3 regions of the Streptomyces sp. NPDC093984 genome follow, and region 3 is predicted to be linked to each of the others. Evidence: riboswitches for the same ligand, from Rfam matches in the RefSeq annotation. Region 3 holds a riboswitch; each other region holds the start of a gene.
The links. A riboswitch is a leader RNA that binds a small molecule or an ion and turns the genes downstream of it on or off. The one in region 3 is predicted to bind cyclic di-AMP.
Positions count from the first base shown of each region.

Region 1: it holds a riboswitch for cyclic di-AMP, as region 3 does, so the genes downstream of both, ACIRC0_RS07260 (M23 family metallopeptidase) here and ACIRC0_RS30780 (transglycosylase family protein) in region 3, are expected to answer to the same signal.
Region 2: it holds a riboswitch for cyclic di-AMP, as region 3 does, so the genes downstream of both, ACIRC0_RS08385 (transglycosylase SLT domain-containing protein) here and ACIRC0_RS30780 (transglycosylase family protein) in region 3, are expected to answer to the same signal.

Region 1 covers NZ_JBIWIM010000001.1:1,610,739-1,615,696, forward strand. Annotated here, with positions in the region: gene ACIRC0_RS07250 (HPr family phosphocarrier protein) at 1-139, shown strand, start outside; gene ACIRC0_RS07255 (GntR family transcriptional regulator) at 438-1,133, opposite strand; gene ACIRC0_RS07260 (M23 family metallopeptidase) at 1,358-2,110, opposite strand; cyclic di-AMP (ydaO/yuaA leader) riboswitch at 2,123-2,273, opposite strand; gene ACIRC0_RS07265 (M16 family metallopeptidase) at 2,497-3,885, opposite strand; gene ACIRC0_RS07270 (M16 family metallopeptidase) at 3,882-4,958, opposite strand, start outside.
Region 2 covers NZ_JBIWIM010000002.1:127,584-132,541, reverse strand. Annotated here, with positions in the region: gene ACIRC0_RS08395 (outer membrane lipoprotein carrier protein LolA) at 1-154, opposite strand, end outside; gene ACIRC0_RS08390 (polyprenyl synthetase family protein) at 431-1,441, opposite strand; cyclic di-AMP (ydaO/yuaA leader) riboswitch at 2,333-2,497, shown strand; gene ACIRC0_RS08385 (transglycosylase SLT domain-containing protein) at 2,502-3,017, shown strand; gene ACIRC0_RS08380 (HAD family hydrolase) at 3,061-3,873, opposite strand; gene ACIRC0_RS08375 (FAD-dependent oxidoreductase) at 4,144-4,958, opposite strand, start outside.
Region 3 covers NZ_JBIWIM010000011.1:37,286-42,243, reverse strand. Annotated here, with positions in the region: gene ACIRC0_RS30795 (nucleoside triphosphate pyrophosphohydrolase) at 1-168, shown strand, start outside; gene ACIRC0_RS30790 (cytochrome P450) at 165-1,466, shown strand; gene ACIRC0_RS30785 (transglycosylase family protein) at 1,648-2,634, shown strand; cyclic di-AMP (ydaO/yuaA leader) riboswitch at 2,833-2,999, shown strand; gene ACIRC0_RS30780 (transglycosylase family protein) at 3,004-3,699, shown strand; gene eno (phosphopyruvate hydratase) at 4,092-4,958, shown strand, end outside.

The sequences.
Region 1 (4,958 bases), on a different contig from region 3:
GCTGGCGGTTCTGGGCCTCGGCGCCCAGGGTGGCGAGGAGATCGTCCTGGCCTCCGACGCGGAGGGTGCGGACGCCGCGCTCGACCGTCTGGCCAAGCTGGTCGCCGAGGGCCTCGAGGAACTCCCCGAGACCGTCTGACCCTTCGGGCAGCAGCACCCCGCTCCAGCCGCGTCGCCTTCATGGCGGCGCGGCTTTTGTCGTTGCCGGGCATGCTCCCGTCCGGGAGGGCGAGAACCGGCGACGACGGCAGTCCGGCGCAGGGAACGGCGAGAAAGGCGCACGCAATGAAAAGGGCACACGGCGCATTCGTCACGCACGACTAAATTCACAGACGACGCACCGGAACGGCGCACGCCGAATTTAAGGACGCACGCCGAAAACAGGCAGCCGAAAATAGGCCTCAGCCGAATATCCCTCTTTGTATACGGTGCCTGTGTTAAAGCCGGAGCGCCGACGTGTTTACGGGGTGTTGCGAAGTCCTCACACGGTCCGGGCGGTCCGTCCCGCCGGGAAAGCGGAGCCGGTGCGCGGCCGTGGAGCGCTCCGTGTGCAGCGCCGTGATCGCCCGCGCCCGCTCGCCGTCCCCGCGCGCGACGGCGTCAACGATGCCGCCGTGCTCGGCCCAGGACTCCACGGGGTCGGCCGGCGCGTCGACCGCGTACATCCATGTGATCTTGTGCCGCAGCTGGGCGAGCGTCGAGGTCAGCGCCGGGCTCCCGCAGGCCTGCGCCAGCGTCTCGTGGAACCAGCCGCCCAGGGAGCGCAGATCCTCGCTGTTGCCCCTCCTGGCCCGCTCCTGGCCCAGTCTGACCAGGCCGCGCAGCACCTTGAGATGGGCCTCGGTACGCCGCTGCGCGGCCCGCGCGGCCCCGAGCGGCTCCAGCAGCATCCGCATCTCCAGCAGGTCGGCGGCCTCCTGCTCGGTGGGTTCCGCCACGCACGCGCCCGCGTGCCGGCGGGTGACGACGAAGCCCTCGGCCTCCAGGGTGCGCAGCGCCTCGCGCACGGGGACGCGGGAGACGCCGTAGCGGCGTGCGAGGAGTTCCTCGGTGAGTCGGCTGCCGCGCTCGTAGACACCCGCGACGATGTCATCACGGATCGCCGTGCAGACCGAGTGCGCCGGAATACGCATGACCGACCTCCGCCTTAATCCCCGCGAAACGTACGCGATTGACGCGTGTTCAACCGACTCTATTGCAGTGGGCCGGAATTTCCGACGGCGGGCCGGAATCCAGGGATTTTTTTTGGACACACAGCCGTTCGAAAGCCGACGACGGCCCCGGCTGAAGCCGACGACGGCCCCGGCTGATCAGCCGGGGCCGTCGGGTGCGGGCGCTACTGTCGCGGGCGCGGCCGTCAGACGTTCACGCCGTGCGAGCGCAGGTAGGCGACGGGGTCGATGTCCGAGCCGTACTCGGGAGTGGTCCGGGCCTCGAAGTGCAGGTGCGGCCCGGTGGTGTTGCCGGTGGACCCGGCGAGGGCTATCTGCTGGCCGGGGGTGACGTGCTGACCCACGAAGACGCCTATGGACGACAGGTGGCCGTACTGGGTGTAGGTGCCGTCGTTCATCCTGATGACGATCTGGTTGCCGTACGCGCCGCCCCAGCCGGTCTGGACGACGGTACCGGCGCCGACGGCGTGCACGGGCGTGCCCGTGGCGGCGTGGAAGTCGATGCCGGTGTGGGAGCCGGAGGACCACAGGGAGCCGCCGGTCTTGTAACCGGTGGAGACGAAGGAGTTGGAGATCGGCGGCACGAACGCGTTGAGACGCCTGCGCTCGGCCTCGCGTGCGGCCCGCTCCTTGGCCTCGCGCTCCTGGCGGGCCTTCTCGGCGGCCTTCCTGCGCGCGGCCTCCTCGGCCCGCTTCTGTTCGGCGGCCTGCTTCTGGGCGGCGGCCTGTGCGCCGATCTTCTCCGCGACCGAGTCACCGAGGGTGAGGGCCTGGAGCAGCCCGGTCTGCTCGACGGGGGCGCCGGCGGCGTGGGCCGGGGCGGCCAGGGTGCCGATGACACCGGTGGTGGTGAGCGCTGCCACGCCGACGGCGTTCGCAGTCGTACGCTTCACACGGCTCGGGCGACGGTGCTTCCCGGTGGCGCAGGTGAACGCCATGAAGTGGCTGGTCCTTTCCTTCCCTCTCGCCTACCGGGTTAGCTGACGGGTTCGGAGCAGGAAGGTCTCCTACGGGCTCGCGCCCGATTCACCCCAGGGACTGTGGTTTTGGGTCCCCGGCTCCCCTGGCTCGCGCCGTACGGGGACTCGGCGATGACTGTCCGGTGCCGCGGGTGCGGCGCACTGCCTGACGGACAGCCCGAATGACGCTAAGCGGACCGTCTTTCAATCAGCAAACGCAGGACGGGGTTTGTAGCGCATCCCACAGGGCAGAGAGGCAACCTCTGTGGCAATACGGACAAACCCGCCAATGGGCGGGGCCCTGGTGAACGGAAAGTCACCAGGGCCCCGGGACGGGCGCGGCGCACGCGCGCGTGCGGTGCGCTCTACTCGGCGGCGACGACGCTCACTTCGCCGATGCCGAGCGCCTCTACGGGCTCCTTGATCTGCGCGGCGTCGCCCACCAGCACGGTGACGAGGCGATCCACCGGGAAGGCGTTCACCACGGCCGCGGTGGCCTCCACCGTGCCCGTGGCGGCCAGCTGCTGATACAGCGTCGACTGGTAGTCGTCCGGCAGGTGCTGCTCGACCTGGTCGGCGAGCGTGCTCGCGACGGCCGCCGCCGTCTCGAACTTCAGCGGTGCCACCCCCACCAGGTTTTGTACGGCGACGTCGCGCTCGGCGTCCGTCAGGCCCTCGGCGGCGAGGGTGCGCAGCACCTTCCACAGGTCGTCGAGCGCCGGGCCGGTGTTCGGCGTGTCGACGGAGCCGCTGATGGCGAGCATCGCGGCGCCCGTGCCGTCGGGCGCGGAGCGCAGCACCTGCCCGAAGGCCCGCACCCCGTAGGTGTAGCCCTTCTCCTCGCGCAGGACGCGGTCCAGGCGGGAGGTGAGGGTGCCGCCGAGGCAGTACGTGCCGAGCACCTGGGCGGGCCACACGCGGTCGTGGCGGTCGGGCCCGACACGGCCGATGAGCAGCTGTGTCTGGACGGCGCCGGGACGGTCCACGATGATCACGCGGCCGGTGTCGTCGGCGGTCACCGGGGGCACCGGACGCGGCTTGGAGGGCTCCCCCGTCCAGGCGCCGAGGGTGTCGCCGAGGAGCTCGTCCAGATCGATCCCGGTGAGGTCGCCGACCACGACCGCGGTGGACGTCGCGGGGCGCACATACCGCTCGTAGAAGGCACGGACGGCCGCGGCGTCGATGTTCGCGACCGTCTCCTCGGTGCCCTGACGCGGGCGCGACATGCGCGAGGACGCCGGGAACAGCTCCTTGGAGAGCTCCTTGGCGGCGCGGCGGGCCGGGTTGGCCATCTCGTGCGGGATCTCGTCGAGGCGGTTGCGCACCAGGCGCTCCACCTCGCTGTCCGCGAAGGCCGGCGACCTCAGGGCGTCGGCGAGCAGTCCGAGCGCCTTGGGGAGGCGGGAGACCGGCACCTCCAGGGAGAGGCGGACGCCGGGGTGGTCGGCGTGCGAGTCGAGGGTGGCGCCGCAGCGCTCCAGCTCGGCGGCGAACTCCTCGGCGGAGTGCTTGTCCGTGCCCTCGGAGAAGGCGCGCGCCATGATCGTGGCGACGCCGTCGAGGCCGGCCGGCTCGGCGTCCAGGGGCGCGTCGAGGAGCACCTCGACGGCGACGACCTGCTGACCGGGGCGGTGGCAGCGCAGCACGGTCAGGCCGTTGTCGAGCGTGCCGCGCTCGGGCGCCGGGAACGCCCAGGGCCGGGCCTCGCCGGGCTGGGGCTGCGGGTGGAACTCCATGGTCGCGAGCTCGCTCACTTCGCCGACTCCTCGGTCTCGTCGGTGGTCTCGGCAGCTTCCGGGGCCTCGGCCGCGACCGGCTCGTACACGAGCACCGCGCGGTTGTCGGGGCGCAGGCGGGCCTTGGCGATCTCCTGCACCTCCTCGGCGGTGACCTCGAGCACGCGCTTCACGGCGGTCAGGGCGAGCTGGGGGTCGCCGAACAGCACGGCGTACCGGCACAGTTCGTCGGCGCGGCCCGCGACCGTGCCGAGCCGGTCCAGCCACTCGCGCTCCAACTGGGCCTGGGCGCGCTCCATTTCCTCGGCCGTCGGGCCCCGCTCGGCGAACCGGGCGAGTTCCTCGTCGATGGCGGTCTCGATGACGGGCACCTCGACGTCGCCGGAGGTCTTCACGTCCAGCCACCCCAGCGAGGGCGCCCCGGCGAGCCGCAGCAGGCCGAACCCGGCGGCGACGGCGGTGCGGTCACGGCGCACGAGCCGGTTGTACAGGCGGGAGGACTCGCCGCCGCCGAGGATCGTGAGCGCCAGGTCGGCCGCGTCGCACGCGCGCGTGCCGTCGTGCGGCAGCCGGTAGGCGGCCATCAGGGCGCGCGCCGGAACCTCCTCCTCGACGACCTCCCGCAGCTGCTCGCCGATGATCTCGGGCAGCGAGCCGTCGCGCGGCTGGGGCTTGCCGTCGTGGGACGGGATGGACCCGAAGTACTTCTCGACCCAGGCGAGGGTCTGCTGGGGGTCGATGTCGCCGACGACGGACAGCACCGCGTTGTTCGGCGCGTAGTAGGTGCGGAAGAACGCGCGCGCGTCCTCCAGGGTGGCCGCGTCCAGGTCGGCCATCGACCCGATCGGCGTGTGGTGGTAGGGGTGGCCCTCGGGGTAGGCGAGCGCGGTCAGCCTCTCGAAGGCGGTGCCGTAGGGGACGTTGTCGTAGCGCTGGCGGCGCTCGTTCTTCACGACGTCCCGCTGGTTCTCCATGGACTCGTCGTCGAGCGCGGCGAGCAGGGAGCCCATGCGGTCGGCCTCCAGCCAGAGGGCGAGCTCCAGCTGGTGGGCGGGCATGGTCTCGAAGTAGTTGGTGCGCTCGAAGCTGGT
Region 2 (4,958 bases), on a different contig from region 3:
CGGAACCGGCGAACGCCGGGACGAGCCCGATCGTCGCCGCCGCCACGCCCACGACCGTGACCGGGACGACGTACCGCGCGGCCCTGCGCCGCCCGTCGCGTACGTCCTCGACCTCCCCGGCGGGTGTGCTGTCGTCGGATTCGTACGGTGCCATGTGTGCCTTACCTCCGTAGTCGGCGGCGGCCTGCTGTCCGTGCACTCGTCCACCCCTGCGCCGCCATTCTCCCCCGGACTCCTGTGAGGTGGTCCTCTCCATATGACCAAATCACCGGGAGGGAAGCGTCAGACCGCGGGGCCAACTCCGCGTACTTCTGGGGTATGACATGACGGGCGGGACACGGCGCCCCACCCGTAGGGGTCGGCAGGGCGCGCCGAAGGACGTGTGACGTGGCACACGCCGGGCGCGGGGCTCAGGGGGACGCCTGGCGCGTCACCCCGCCCGGTGCACCACCGCGTCGCACATGTCCGTCAGGGCCGCCTTCGCGCCGCAGTCCGGCAGCGGGGCCAGAGCCGAACGGGCGTCCTCCGCGTAGCGGACCGCGTCGCGTCGGGCCTGCTCGAGGGCCGGGTGGACCCGGAGGCGGGCGAGGGCGTCGGCGTGGCGGGCGTCGTCCGTGAGGTCGGATTCCAGCAGCTCGCACAGGGCGACGTCCTCCGGCAGCCCGTGCCGCTGGGCCCGCTCGCGCAGGCGCAGGACCGGGAGGGTCGCGATGCCCTCGCGCAGGTCCGTCCCCGGTGTCTTGCCGGACTCGTGGGAGTCGGAGGCGATGTCCAGGACGTCGTCGGCCAGCTGGAACGCCACGCCGAGACGCTCGCCGTACTGCGTCAGCACGTCCACGACCGTCTCGTCGGCGCCCGACATCATCGCGCCGAAGCGGCACGCCACCGCCACCAGGGAGCCCGTCTTGCCGGCGAGGACGTCGAGGTAGTGCTCCACCGGGTCACGGCCGTCCCGCGGGCCCGCCGTCTCCAGGATCTGGCCGGTGACGAGCCGCTCGAACGCCTCCGCCTGGATGCGGACCGCCTCCGGGCCGAGGTCGGCCAGGATGTGGGACGCGCGGGCGAACAGGAAGTCGCCGGTGAGGACCGCCACCGAGTTGCCCCAGCGGCTGTTCGCGCTGGCCACCCCGCGCCGCACATCGGCCTCGTCCATCACGTCGTCGTGGTACAGCGTGGCGAGGTGGGTGAGCTCCACGACCACGGCCGAGGGGACGACCCCCGGCGCGTACGGGTCACCGAACTGCGCCGCGAGCATGACGAGCAGCGGCCGGAACCGCTTCCCGCCCGCGCGTACGAGATGCTGCGCGGCCTCGGTGATGAAGGGCACCTCGCTCTTCGTGGCGTCGAGCAGCCCTTCCTCGACAGCGGCCAATCCGGCCTGGACATCGGCTTCCAGAGCCTGGTCCCGCACGCTCAGCCCGAACGGCCCGACGACGGTCACGTGAGGTCTCCTGTCTGCTGACGTCTGCTGACGATCACACGGTCGGTATCGAGGTCGGTCACTTGATCGATGGCGTCGCCTGGACGACTCGGCTCACCGAGTTTGTCGATCTGTCGCCGCCATCACTCAAGTCAGCGTATCCGGTCGGGTTTCGATCACCACGAGTGCCCGCTGTTCCAGGCCGGGCCGTATCGGATCACGAGAGGCATGTTCTTGATCAGGTGATACGAGCGGGTTTGGAGCGACATAGCGGAAAGCTGCCCCTCCCGGTGGCCGGCGACGCGCACCGGTCCCCTGAAACGCCCCCTCGCATCCCGCCTCCGGAGCAGCCCGGCACCCCCAAGGCCTCCGCAGGGTCACGCGGCCCCCGGCCGCCCCGCCCGGCACCATCACCCGGCCGGGCGCACACCCGGTCCTGACGGGGGCGCGCGGAACCCGAGGCACGCGCGCGTACAGATCCGCAGGGCGTGACGAGATGGCATGACGAGTGACGTCGGTCACGCCTTCGGATCCGGAGATGGAGAGTTCCCGTAGACCCGAACGATGTCCGAATTGCCGCAATTCGCCCCCATAAATACCGCCATCGAAGACGGACGCCGAACCTTTTGTCCGAATTGCCGCCCCAGGGCCCTGAATTACGGGTGGCGATCAAGGAAAGCGCGAGTGAGTTAGCTCACGCCGCCGGAAGGCGGTGCGGAGCATGCGGAATCTCAACTTCCCCTTTGCTTATGCCAAGTTGAACTCTGTTCAACAAAATGGATCACATCCCTTATTCCCGCATTTCATGGTCATTTACCTCGCAGTGTGACTTCCAGGCTTGTTCCCGACATGTGCTCTCGCATACCTTCCCAATCGATCCGAGCGGAACGCCGAATCCTGCCGCCGCCCGCGATCCATTGACCACCACGGCAGGAGCGGGGGACCCAGGTAAGTCGCCGGACCGGACACAGCGCCGGAACGGCTTGGGGTGAAGCCGATGCCTCGACACCGAGGACACGGCCGGGCACCTCCCAGCCCGAACCCGACAGCTCACCTCGCAGGCGCCGGAGAGGACTACGACATGCCCGCTTTCGCCCTGCCCGCACGCCGTCGGGACCGCCGCTCCAAGGCCGCGCGCCTCACCCGTGCCCTCGCTGTCGCGGGGACGGGTGCCGCCGTTCTGGCCCTTCCGGTCCTGGGAGCGACCAGCGCTTCCGCCGCGACCCCCACCTCCGCGACGACCACGACCGCCGCCGCCAAGACCGTGACGACGCGCGCCGGAAACCTCGACAGCTGGATCCGTCAGTCGCTGGTCGTCATGCGGCAGCACAGGATCCCCGGCTCCTACTACGGCATCTACCGCAACGTGATGCGCGAGTCGTCGGGCAACCCGTCCGCCATCAACCTCTGGGACTCCAACGCCCGGATGGGCATCCCGTCCAAGGGCCTCCTCCAGGTCATCGACCCGACCTTCCGCGCGTACCACGTGCCGGGCACGTCCTGGAACATCTACGACCCGGTGGCGAACATCACGGCCGCGTGCAACTACGCCGCCCACCGGTACGGCTCCATCGACAACGTCCACGGCGCGTACTGACGCTGTGCGCCGCGCGTACCGGGGCTGAGGCTGAAGCCGAGGTCTAGCGGCCCCTGAAGAGTCGTTCGAGGACGACGGCGATGCCGTCGTCCTCGTTCGATTTCGTGATCTCGTCGGCGACCGCCTTGAGTTCGGGGTGTGCGTTCGCCATGGCGACGCCGTGCGCGGCCCAGTCGAACATCGGGATGTCGTTCGGCATGTCACCGAACGCGATGGTCCGGGACGGCCCGAGGCCCAGATACTCGGCGGCGAGCGCGAGCCCCGTCGCCTTGGTGATGCCGCACGGCTGGAGTTCGACCGTGCCGGGCCCGGACATGGTGACCGTCGCCAGCGAACCGACCGCGCTGCGCGCCGCCGTCGCCAACTCGTCGTCGGTCAGGGTGTGATGGCGCAGCAGCACCTTGCTGATGGGCGCGCACCACAGGTCGTCGCGCCGCTGGACCCGCACCGCGGGCAGCGTGGGGTGCGGCATCCGGTAGCCGGGTTCGATGAGCGTGAGCCCGTCCACGCCGTCCTGGTCGACGGCCGCGTACACCTGCCCCACCTCGGCCTCGATCTTGCCGAGCGCGGTCTCGGCCAACTCCCGGTCCAGGGTGACGGAGAACAGCAGCCGGTCCGCGCCGGCGTCGTACACCTGCGCGCCCTGTCCGCACACCGCGAGCCCCCTGCCGCCCAGGTCGTCGAGCAGCGGCCGCACCCTGGGGGCCGGACGCCCCGTCACCACGAGGTGCTGCACGCCGGCCGCGGCGGCCCGCGCCAGCGCGTCCCTGGACCGGTCGGAGAGCGTGTCGTCACCGCGCAGCAGCGTCCCGTCCAGGTCAGTGGCGATGAGTGAATATGCGAGGGGTGCGGCCATGATCAGAGAATACGGATGGAACACCCCCGCCATTCACCGCGAACCAACTGACGTCCGGCCACCAGTCGTGAACCGGCCGACCCACGGCTGACCCACGACTGACCCACGGCCGGCCTCCGGGCCCCCTGCCGATAACCGGCCGACCTCCGGGCGTCTGTCGACCGCCGGCCGATCTCCGGCCCTCCTGCCGAGAACCGGTCGGCATCCGACTCCACAACCGTGACCCTTCCGAGGGGAAGGGCCACGGGGTGCTCCGGTGGCCGGCCGGTGTCAGCCGTGAGCCGTCGCCAGGTGCTTCGCCAGGCGCGGCGACGCGAACTCCGTGCCGCAGACGAATCGCATCACCGGCCCGTACGAGGCCGCCGCCGGCAGGCCCGTGAAGTACAGGCCCGGGACCGAGGACACATAGCCCGCGCCGAGCTTCGGGGCGCCCCGGCTCACCGCCAGCCGTGTGCGCAGTTCGTGGCCCAGGAAGTCCATCGCGGAGATGTCCACGCGGTAGCCGGTCGCGGCGATGACGTGGTCCGCGGTCATCTTCTCCGTGCGGCCCGTGTGGGTCCGGACCGTCAGGGCCGGGCTGCCGTCCGCCACGGACGCACGGATGATCCCTTCGACCTCACGCACCTGCACGTTCTCCTGGAAGCGGTCGCGCAGCCACCACGCGCCGAGCGGGCCGAGGACGCGACGCACCAGGTAGTGGCGGGTCTGGGTGGGCAGGAAGCGGTACGGGTGGGGGTAGTAGCTGAGCGCCCACAGGGACCAGGCACGGCCGAAGGGCGACTCGGGGCGCAGCTTCGGCTGGTCCCACGGGGGAGCGCCGAAGGCGACCTTGCCGCTCCCGCGCGCCACCACGCGCACCCGTGCGCCCGCCTCGGCCGCCAGCGCCGCCGTCTCCAGCGCGGACTGGCCGGCGCCGACGACCAGCAGCTCCTTGCCGGAGAACCTGCTGAGGTCATGGTGCTGGGAGCTGTGCGAGACCGGGCCGGTGGGCGTGGGGCCGTCGGCTGCCGCGGCGGCCAGCTCCGGCGGGAGGTGGGCGAGGCCCGACAGGCCGGTCGCCACCACGACCGCCCGAGCGGTGAACA
Region 3 (4,958 bases):
GGCCTTCAGGTCCCGCTCCCGCAGGGCGACGGCATCGGCTACGAGCTGCTGGCGCTGGCCGCGCGCGCGGAGGCGGAGGGCGTGGACCCGGAGGCGGCCCTGCGCGCGGCGGCACGCGCGTACCGGGACGCGATCCGGGAGGTGGAGAGCGGGGGCTCGAAGAAGTGAACGGCCAGTCCGCCTCCCCGGCCCCCGAACTGTTCACCTGGGAGTTCGCCGCCGACCCGTACCCCGCCTACGCCTGGCTGCGGGAGCACGCCCCCGTGCACCGGACGAGGCTGCCGAGCGGTGTGGAGGCCTGGCTGGTCACCCGGTACGCGGACGCCAAGCAGGCCCTCGCCGACCCGCGGCTGAGCAAGAACCCGGCGCATCACGACGAGCCCGCGCACGCCAAGGGCAAGACCGGCATCCCCGGCGAGCGCAAGGCCGAGCTGATGACCCATCTGCTCAACATCGACCCGCCGGACCACACCCGGCTGCGCCGGCTCGTCTCCAAGGCCTTCACGCCCCGGCGTGTCGCGGAGTTCGCGCCGCGGGTCCAGGAACTCACCGACCAGCTCATCGACCGGTTCGCGGGCAGGGGAGAGGCCGACCTCATCCACGAGTTCGCCTTCCCGCTCCCCATCTACGCCATCTGCGACATGCTCGGCGTCCCGCGCGAGGACCAGGACGACTTCCGGGACTGGGCCGGGATGATGATCCGCCACGGGGGAGGACCGAGGGGCGGCGTCGCACGGTCCGTGAAGAAGATGCGCGGCTACCTCGCCGACCTCATCCACCGCAAGCGCCTGGCGCTGCCCGCCGAGCCCGGCCCCGGCGAGGACCTCATCTCCGGGCTGATCCGCGCCTCCGACCACGGCGAGCACCTCACCGAGAACGAGGCCGCCGCGATGGCCTTCATCCTGCTCTTCGCCGGGTTCGAGACCACCGTCAACCTCATCGGGAACGGCACGTTCGCGCTCCTCGGGCACCCCGGGCAGCGGGCCCGTCTGCAGCGGTCGCTCGCCGCCGGGGAACGCGACCTGCTGGAGACGGGCGTCGAGGAGCTGCTGCGCTACGACGGCCCGGTGGAGCTGGCCACCTGGCGGTTCGCCACAAGGCCGCTCACCATCGGCGGGCAGGACATCGCCCCCGGCGACCCCGTCCTGGTGGTCCTGGCCGCCGCGGACCGGGACCCGTCGCGGTTCGCCGACCCGGACGTCCTCGACCTCTCCCGCCGCGACAACCAGCACCTCGGGTACGGGCACGGCATCCACTACTGCCTGGGCGCGCCCCTGGCCCGCCTGGAGGGACAGACGGCGCTCGCCACGCTCCTGACGCGCCTGCCGGACCTGCGGCTCGCGGTCGACCCGTCCGCGTTGCGCCGGCGCGGCGGACTCATCATGCGGGGCCTGCGCACGCTGCCCGTGGCGTTCACACCGGTACCGGAGAAAGGTCACGAAGCTCCCGCCGACATCCGGACATGACATGCGAACACTCCGACGGTCACAAGAAGATGACAGGATCTCACCTCTGTGATCTTCACGTGATCTGCGCTGCATTAACTTGTGACAAGCGATCTAGTGCCGATACGTTCACGCAGCAACGCGGCGGTCCGCACGCCACGGCCGTCGCGTCGGTCGATGCTGTCGTGTGAAAGGCAACCGCATGCTCTCCGGGAACGGTCGTCACCGTCGCCCCCGTCAGGCTCCGGCTCTCCTCGTCGCGGCAGGGGTGACCGGATCAGCGATCGCGATCCCGCTGCTCGGCGCCACCGGCGCGAGCGCGGCCACCGGCACCACCTGGGACCAGGTCGCGGAGTGCGTCAGCGGCGGCTCATGGAGCGCGGACACCGGCAACGGCCACTACGGCGGGCTGCAGTTGACGCAGGACGACTGGGACAAGTACGGCGGTCTCGACTACGCGCCGACCCCCGACCAGGCGAGCCGCTCGCAGCAGATCGCGGTCGCCGAGAAGGTCCTGGCGGCCCGGGGCGTCGGGGTCTGGGGCACCTGCGGCCTGCTGAACGGCCTGAGCAAGGACTCCGGCTCCGCCGACGTCGACACGGGTGTCGCCGGGGACTCGTCGTCCCACGGCGGATCGTCCTCCGATTCCGGCCTCGACTCCGGCCTGTCTGACTCGCCCGGATCGTCCGCGTCGACCACTTCGTCGCCTTCTTCATCCTCTTCATCCGCTTTGCCCTCCTCACCCTCGCCCTCGTCCGGGGGGTCGACCGCCGACACCGCCAAGAGCGCACAGGAGTCCGGTAGCGCGCCGACGGCCACGACGAAGGACGATGAGTCGGACAAGTCGGCACAGAACGATGCCTCCTCGGGGGCGAGTTCGGCCGAGGCCTCGGGTGCCGGCCGTCATCGCGGCGACAGCGCCGAGGAGAGTGCCGCGGGCGGCCGTACGTCGGACGCGTCCGGCCGGCACGCCTCACGCGGCACCGCGGACGCGCGCGACGCCGTCGACGGCTCGTACACCGTCCGCCCCGGGGACAATCTGTCGTCCATCGCCGACTCCCTTGACGTCAGCGGCGGATGGACGTCGCTGTACGAGGCGAACAAGCAGACGGTCGGTGCCGATCCGAACCTCATCCTCCCCGGTCAGAGCCTTGCCCTCGACGCCGACCCGACCGGCGGGTCGTCCTGAACTGCCCCTTGTATGGCGGAAGTTCGCGACCCACTTCGCGCTGAATGTCCTGTTTGGTGAAAGTGAGATATGGGTCTCATAAGCCCTGATCGTCTTTGAAATTCCGGCGATCGACTGCTTACGGTCGTGATCGCTCGCCACAGCGAGCCCCTGCGGTCGCAACGCCGAATCCTGCCAGCGGCCGTACGGGAACAGTCGTCGCGTCAAGCGCCGTAGGCAGGAGCGGGGGACCCAAGGTAGGCGCCGCGTCCGGGAGTTGACCGGAAGCGGCTCGGGGTGAAGCCGTGTCCCGCAAGGGGCACGGCCGGGCAACTCAACCGGCCCGAACCCGACAGCTCACCTCGCAGGCGTCGGTGAGGGGAACGAACCATGCTGTGTTCCGGCAACGGTAAGCACCGCCGCTCGTCCAAGGCCACCCGTGCCATCGCGCTCGCCGGTGTCGCCGGCGCTGCCATCGCAGGCCCGCTCCTCGCGGCCGGGAACGCCTCCGCGGCCACCGCCGCCCAGTGGGACGCCGTCGCCCAGTGCGAGTCCGGCGGCAACTGGCACATCAACACCGGCAACGGCTTCTACGGTGGTCTGCAGTTCACGAACTCCACCTGGGCCGCGTACGGCGGCACCGCCTACGCCTCCCGCGCCGACCTGGCCACCAAGGGCCAGCAGATAGCCGTCGCCGAGAAGGTCCTCGCGGGCCAGGGCAAGGGCGCCTGGCCGGTGTGCGGCAAGGGCCTGACCAGCGCCACGTACAACGGTTCCGCGGCCACCGGCTCCTCGAGCGGCGCGAAGAGCACCACCCCGAAGAGCACCACCACCCGCTCGACCGAGCAGCAGGCGGCCAACCGCTCCGCGCAGCGCCCGGCCCCGAAGAAGACCGTCACCACCCCGACCGGCCAGAAGGTCAAGAAGGGCGACGGCGAGTACAAGGTGGTCAAGGGCGACACCCTCAGCTCGATCGCCGCGAGCCACCACGTCCAGGGCGGCTGGAAGAAGCTCTTCGACCTGAACAAGGACATCGTCCAGGACGCCGACCTGATCTACCCGGGCCAGCAGCTGCACCTGAAGTGACAGCCACCCGGTAGCCGGACCGCGGCCCCTCCCAGTCGTGACCCCCACCGTGGGGGTCACGTGAGGGCCCACCCCCGTCCCCACGGGCTCCCCGCTCCGGTGCGTGTTCCCCCGTACGCGCCGGAGCGGGGCTTTCTGCTGTCCGGCCCCTTTGTCCTACGGCCCCTTTGTCCTCCGGTCCCTTGTCCTCCGGCCGCTTCGCCGCCCGGCCGCGCGGATTTCACCCCACCTTTCCCCGGCTCTTTGTTCCGGGCAGGAACAATGTGTACCGTCACCTTGTCCACGGGACGGTCGGTAGGCCGGCCGACAGCCCGGGGCGGTTAGGCTCTAGTCGCAAGGCACAGCCGCAAGGCAGACAGCCCCGCACTTCCAGCGTCACATCCAAGAAGGAGATGCTCGTGCCGTCCATCGACGTCGTCGTAGCCCGGGAAATCCTGGACTCCCGAGGCAACCCCACGGTCGAGGTCGAGGTCGGCCTCGACGACGGCAGCACGGGTCGTGCCGCCGTCCCGTCCGGCGCCTCCACCGGCGCCTTCGAGGCCATCGAGCTCCGCGACGGTGACCCCAACCGCTACCAGGGCAAGGGTGTCGAGAAGGCCGTCCTCGCCGTCATCGAGCAGATCGGCCCGGAGCTGGTCGGCTACGACGCCACCGAGCAGCGCCTGATCGACCAGGCGATGATGGACCTGGACGCCACCGACAACAAGGGCTCCCTCGGCGCCAACGCGATCCTCGGCGTCTCCCTCGCCGTCGCCCACGCCGCCTCCGAGGCCAGCGACCTGCCCCTGTTTCGCTACCTGGGCGGCCCGAACGCGCACCTGCTGCCGGTGCCGATGATGAACATCCTGAACGGCGGCTCGCACGCCGACTCCAACGTGGACATCCAGGAGTTCATGATCGCCCCGATCGGCGCGGAGTCCTTCTCCGAGGCGCTGCGCTGGGGCACCGAGGTCTACCACACGCTGAAGAAGGTCCTGAAGAGCAAGGGCCTCGCCACCGGCCTCGGCGACGAGGGCGGCTTCGCGCCGAACCTCGGCTCCAACCGCGAGGCCCTCGACCTCATCCTCGAGGCCATCAAGGAGGCCGGATACGCCCCCGGCCAGCAGATCGCCCTCGCCCTGGACGTCGCCGCCTCCGAGTTCTACAAGGACGGCAAGTACCTCTTCGAGGGCAAGGAGCGCTCCGCCGCCGAGATGACGGAGTACTACGAGGAGCTCGTCGCGGCCTACCCGCTCGTCTCCATCGAGGACCCGCTGTTC